Regions from separate parts of the Aliivibrio sp. SR45-2 genome, predicted to be linked through region 2. Evidence: predicted binding sites of a transcription regulator. Region 2 holds the regulator's gene; the other holds the start of a gene.

Region 1 (3,434 bases), on a different contig from region 2:
TGTACACTTGGATGTTCTGAATTTTCATCAGTGCAGCCATACGCATTGCGTTACGCGCGTATTCCATGAACATTAGGAACGTTGCGCCATAGGGTACGAAACCACCGTGCAGAGCGATACCGTTCATGATTGCTGTCATCGCAAATTCACGTACACCGTAGTGAATGTAGTTACCAGAGAAATCATCAGCGGTTAATGATTTAGAGCCAGACCACATCGTCAAGTTAGACGGTGCAAGGTCAGCAGAGCCGCCCATGAATTCAGGTAACATTGCACCAAACGCTTCTAGTGCATTTTGCGATGCTTTACGTGATGCGATGTTTGCAGGATTAGCTTGAAGATCAGCAATGATTGCAGATGTTTTTTCTTCCCACTCAGCAGGTAAACCACCGTTGACACGACGCTTATATTCAGCAGCGAGTTCAGGGTGTGCAGCAGCGTAGGCATCAAATTTAGCATCCCAAGACGCTTCTTTTGCTGCACCAGCTTCTTTTGCATCCCACTCAACAGCGACGTCTGTTGGAATTTCAAATGCGCCGAACTCCCAACCTAATGCTTTCTTAGTTGCTGCAATTTCATCAGCACCTAGTGGAGCACCATGACAGTCGTGTGTGCCTTGCTTGTTTGGAGAACCAAAGCCAATCACTGTTTTAGTACAGATCAACGTAGGACGACCTGTTTCTGCTTTTGCCGCTTCAATCGCCGCATTGATTGCGTCAGCATCGTGACCATCAACCGCAGGAATTACATGCCAACCGTACGCTTCAAAACGCTTGGGAGTATCGTCAGAGAACCAACCTTCCACTTCGCCATCGATAGAGATACCGTTGTCATCCCAGAAAGCAACAAGCTTACCAAGACCTAATGTACCCGCTAAAGAACATGCTTCGTGAGAGATACCTTCCATTAGACAGCCATCGCCCATGAATACGTATGTATTGTGGTCAACGATGTCGTGGCCTTCACGGTTAAACTGTGCAGCTAATGCTTTTTCAGCCATTGCCATACCAACGCCATTAGTGATGCCTTGGCCTAATGGACCCGTTGTTGTTTCAATACCTGGTGCATAGCCGTACTCAGGGTGACCTGGAGTTTTAGAATGCAATTGACGGAAGTTCTTTAAGTCTTCGATAGACAGGTTATAACCTGAAAGATGAAGCAGAGAATAAATCAGCATAGAGCCGTGGCCGTTAGAAAGAATGAAACGGTCGCGATCAGCCCACTCTGGATTCTGTGGGTTGTGATTTAGGTGACTACGCCATAATACTTCAGCGATGTCTGCCATGCCCATTGGTGCACCTGGGTGACCAGAATTTGCTTGTTGTACACCGTCCATGCTTAAAGCGCGGATTGCATTTGCTAAATGTTTACGTGAAGACATGCCTGCTCCTGAGAATTCGAAGGACTATATATTTATTGAGCTAGTTAACTCTTGATTAGTTACCCATATTTATGGATTAACTTAAATTTGCAGCGCCGTATTGTCGCAAAGCCTAATAGTGACTGCAAACGTTTACTTAGCAAATAAAGCGCTTTTTTTCACGATTTTGACAGAAAACCTTGTTTCTGTAGATAAATCCAATTGCAGAACGCAAACGATTGGTTATGTCTTATATTTATTTTCTTACCCCAAATGAGTTGTAATTAATCAAATTTTCTCTATTATGGCCGTCTAGATGGAAGAACACCTACACTGTTAAACGTATAGACTTATATATACTGTGGGTATTTTCTAAAAATTTATTACCTATAGAAGTGGAGCTCATCATGGCTAAACACCTATTTACCTCTGAATCAGTATCAGAAGGTCATCCAGATAAAATTGCCGATCAAATTTCAGATGCCGTACTTGATGCGATCTTAGAACAAGATCCCAAAGCACGTGTTGCTTGTGAAACGTACGTAAAAACTGGCATGGTTATGGTCGGTGGTGAAGTAACAACTTCTGCATGGGTTGATATCGAAGAAATCACTCGTGAAACCGTTCGTGAAATTGGCTATGTTCATTCTGACATGGGCTTTGATGCTAACTCTTGTGCTGTATTAAACACAATTGGTAAGCAATCTCCTGATATCAACCAAGGTGTTGATAAAGAAGATCCAAAAGAACAAGGCGCTGGCGACCAAGGCATCATGTTTGGTTACGCAACGAACGAAACACCAATTTTAATGCCTGCACCGATTACTTACGCACACCTTCTTGTTAAACAACAAGCAGAAGTACGTAAAAGCGGAAAATTGGATTTCCTACGCCCAGATGCAAAATCTCAAGTTACTTTTCAATACGACCAAGGAAAAATTGTTGGTATTGATGCTGTTGTACTTTCAACTCAACACAGTGATTCAGTAACGACTGCGGATCTTCGTGAAGCAGTAATGGAAGAAATCATCAAGCCAGTACTTCCTCAAGAATGGTTAAATAAAGAAACAAAATTCTTTATTAACCCAACAGGTCGTTTTGTTATCGGTGGCCCAATGGGTGACTGTGGTCTTACTGGTCGTAAAATCATCGTAGATACTTACGGCGGCGCAGCTCGTCATGGTGGCGGTGCATTCTCTGGTAAAGATCCATCAAAAGTTGACCGTTCAGCAGCATACGCAGCACGTTATGTAGCGAAAAACATCGTTGCAGCTGGCATGGCTGACCGTTGTGAAATCCAACTTTCATACGCTATCGGTGTAGCTGATCCAACATCTATCATGATTGAAACATTTGGTACTGAAAAAGTATCTCACGACATCATCATTGAATCGGTTCGTCAGCACTTTGACTTACGTCCATATGGCCTACAAGAAATGCTTAACCTTCTTCAACCAATCTACAAGAAGACGGCAGCATACGGTCACTTCGGTCGTGAAGAATTCCCTTGGGAAGCGACTGATAAAGCAGACATCCTTCGTGATTTCGCTGGTATTAAGTAATTCAAGACTTAAAAACTCTTTAAAAAAGGAAGCTTCGGCTTCCTTTTTTGTTTTCTAGCCCCATATACTCTTTATAGTTAAAAGCGTTAATGTGATATTCAAGATAAAGAGATTCAATGACCCCACTTCAACAAGCATCCGTAGCCAAAGCGCAACAGTGCATTCAACAGGCATCCACTTTTTTTAATCGCCCTTTTTCCTTACCCGCGATTAATTTTATTCAACGTGGAAAAATAGCAGGTACAGCACGACTTCAAGGTTGGGAAATTCGTATTAACCCTATTCTCTTAGAAGAAAATCAGCACACCTTTGTGAATGAAGTGATCCCTCATGAAATTGCCCATTTAATTACGTTTAAACTGTATGGTCGAGTAAAACCACATGGTAAAGAGTGGCAAGGTATAATGAATCAAGTCTTCAATTTACCAGCCCGAACTACACACAGTTTTAGCGTTGAATCAGTAAAAGGAAAAACCTTCCCGTATCGCTGTAAATGCACAACACATGAATTA
Region 2 (3,434 bases):
TATCACGCTTACCCAACGCCGGGTAAAATTGAAATAGCACTGACTAAACCCGCCGATACGGTAGAAGACCTTGCTTTGGCTTATAGCCCAGGAGTAGCTGAACCAGTACGTGAAATCGCGAAAAACCCAGACGATGTTTATAAATACACATCTAAAGGCAACATGGTTGCGGTTATTTCAAATGGTACGGCTATTTTAGGCTTAGGTAATTTAGGTCCTCTGGCTTCAAAACCTGTAATGGAAGGCAAGTCATTACTTTTCAAACGATTTGCCGGTCTAGATTCGATTGATATCGAAGTGAAACACCGCACTATTGATGAATTTGTAGATACGGTAGCGAACATTGCAGATACTTTTGGTGGTATTAACTTAGAAGACATCAAAGCCCCTGATTGTTTTGAAATTGAACGTCGTTTAATTGAACGTTGTGATATTCCTGTATTCCACGATGATCAGCACGGTACTGCAATTGTAACGGCAGCTGGCATGTTGAATGCTATCGAGCTTCAAGGTAAGAAGTTAGAAGATGCGATCATTGTTTGTTTAGGTGCGGGTGCCGCGGCGGTTGCCTGCATGGAAATGCTGATTAAATGTGGCGCGATGCGCGAGAAGATCTACATGCTTGATCGTAAAGGCGTAATTCACACTCGTCGTGATGACATTAATGAATATAAACAACGTTTTGCGAACAACACAGATAAACGTACGCTTGAAGATGTTATTGAAGGCGCTGATTTATTCTTAGGGGTATCGGGTCCTAACCTATTGCCACCTGAAGCGCTTAAATTAATGGCTGATAAGCCCGTTGTATTTGCTTGTTCAAATCCAGATCCTGAGATCAAACCAGAATTGGCTCATGAAGTTCGGAATGATTTAATTATGGGTACTGGTCGTTCTGATTATCCTAACCAAGTAAATAACGTACTTTGTTTCCCATTTATCTTCCGTGGTGCACTCGATGTTCGTGCAAGCGTGATTAATGATGAAATGAAATTGGCTGCGGTTGAAGCAATTCGTCAATTAACGAAAGAACCTGTGCCTGTCGAAGTATTAAAAGCGGCGGGTGTTGATTCTTTAGAGTTTGGCAAAGGTTACATCATTCCTAAACCGATGGATCCTCGTTTACTTCCTCGAGTTGCAAAAGCGGTAGCACAAGCAGCGGTTGATTCAGGCGTCGCTCGTATTGAAATGCCAGAAGGATACATGGAAGCGTAAACTGCTTTTATATATTAATTAAAGTAAAAAGGCTTCCTACGTCATTGATGAGGAAGCCTTTTTATTAGGGGGAATTAAATTATGGGTTTACCACCAAGCGTTAACTTGAATACCACTAATGTATTCGTTGTTGTTTAGCACTATTGTAATACAGTCGGTAGAGTAAATTATCATTCGCTTTTAGAACTTGAACATGGCCAATTGGATAGGGTAAGTATGAGACAGAGAGGTAATGTAAAATTGAAATGAGCAGAAAAACAGAGGGGATAAAGAAAGTAGGAAATAATCGAAAATGTGATCTAGCTAATGACTGTTCTCATTAGCTAGGAGTTAATCACTTTTATTCTTCGTCGAATGCTTCGAATTCAATGCCCATTGCGGTCATTAACGCTTTTGCTTCTGTTGGAATATCATCAGGACGATCTTTACGTAAATCTTCATCTGTTGGCAATGGTTGGCCAGTATAAGCATGAAGAAACGCTTCACATAACAATTCGCTGTTTGTGGCGTGGCGAAGATTACTTACTTGACGACGAGTACGTTCATCCGTAAGGATTTGTAGTACCTTCGTTGGAATTGACACGGTAATTTTTTTTACCTGTTCACTTTTTTTACCATGCTCGGCATAAGGACTTAAATAGTCACCATTCCAATCAGCCATTGCTCACCTTCGTTCTAATATTATTGTTGTTTAAAATGCGATGAGCTAATTCTAGCGATATTTACGTCTATAAGCAAAGATATATAGACGTCTAGAAGTATTGACGTCTCATTTTGTGATGGTAAAGTAGAAGAATATAACTTATGGATTAGATTATACCACTGCATAGCAGTTTGGAAGGGAAATAATGAGCGAGAGAAAACCTGCAACTATTGCTGTTCGTACTGGCATTGAAACCGATTCACAACACAATGCGGTTGTGCCTCCTATCTATTTATCGACTAATTATAGCTTTCCAGAATTTGGAGATGTTCCAACGTACGATTACGCTCGCTCAGGGAATCCAACCCGAACTCAATTAGAAACAACATTGTCTGATTTAGAGTGTGGTGCGGGTGCGGTGGTGACGAACTGTGGCACTGCGGCTCTTAATTTAATGGTATCAGCCTTGCTTGGTCCTGATGATTTAATTGTTGCCCCTCATGACTGCTATGGCGGCACTTATCGACTCTTTAACACCAGAGCAAATAAAGGTGATTTTCAAACGTTGTTTGTGGATCAGTCTAATGCCGCCGCTTTAGATGAAGCGCTTGCTAAAAAGCCAAAACTGATCTTATTAGAAACGCCTTCTAATCCATTAGTTCGCGTAGTCGATATTGCCGAAATTTGTAAAAAAGCGGCAGAAGTCGGTGCATTAGTTGCGGTTGATAACACGTTCCTTTCTCCTGTATTACAGCAGCCACTGACTCTTGGGGCTGATTTCGTTCTTCATTCCACAACAAAATACATTAATGGGCATTCAGACGTTGTTGGTGGTGTGATCATATCTAAAACGAAAGAACATGCCGATGAATTGGCATGGTGGGGGAACTGCATTGGTGCAACAGGTACTGCATTTGATAGCTATTTAACCCTGCGAGGAATTCGTACTCTTAGTGCTCGTATGCGAGTGCATGAAGAAAATGCGATGGAAGTATTAAAATGCTTACAACAGCAAGAGTTAGTGGGAACGATCTATCACCCTAGTCTACCTGAGCACCCAGGGCATGAAATAGCAAAGCGTCAGCAAGCGGGTTTTGGTGCAATGCTGAGTTTTGAATTAAACGGTTCGTTAGACCAACTTAAAGTTTTTGTGAAAGCGTTAAAATATTTCTCTTTAGCTGAATCGTTAGGGGGAGTAGAAAGTCTGATTGCTCATCCGGGAACGATGACACATAGAGCGATGTCAGATGAAGCTCAGGCTGCTGCCGGTTTAGTGCCGACGTTATTACGTATTTCTGTTGGCCTAGAAGACAGTAGAGATTTAATCGCAGATCTTACACAAGCGTTTGCTGTGGCTGCAGAGGTGAAATAATGACAACGTCTTTGGTGCAACGTCAGTTACATAAATTTGGTGGCAGCAGTCTTTCTGATCCTGAGTGTTATCGCCGTGTGGCAACCATCTTAAAAGAATATTCAAACGAGCATGATCTTGTTGTTGTTTCTGCCGCGGGTAATACAACAAACCGTATTCTTGAATGGATTGATAACTTATCTAAAGATGGTCGTTTGGCTCACG

Evidence for each region. The regulator MetJ, encoded in region 2, represses methionine synthesis genes. The targets are predictions, from matches to a motif close to TTAGACNTNTANANGTCTAA.
Region 1: the regulator MetJ is predicted to act here: its motif matches at 1,697-1,716, upstream of metK (methionine adenosyltransferase).

Annotation. Positions count from the first base shown of each region.
Region 1 is NZ_CAWPRC010000216.1:4,635-8,068, forward strand. Features, by position in the region: gene tkt (transketolase) at 1-1,381, opposite strand, end outside; gene metK (methionine adenosyltransferase) at 1,768-2,922, shown strand; gene AACV33_RS20240 (SprT family zinc-dependent metalloprotease) at 3,039-3,434, shown strand, end outside.
Region 2 is NZ_CAWPRC010000150.1:118,071-121,504, reverse strand. Features, by position in the region: gene AACV33_RS09465 (malic enzyme-like NAD(P)-binding protein) at 1-1,215, shown strand, start outside; gene metJ (met regulon transcriptional regulator MetJ) at 1,556-1,876, opposite strand; gene AACV33_RS09455 (O-succinylhomoserine (thiol)-lyase) at 2,064-3,230, shown strand; gene AACV33_RS09450 (bifunctional aspartate kinase/homoserine dehydrogenase II) at 3,230-3,434, shown strand, end outside.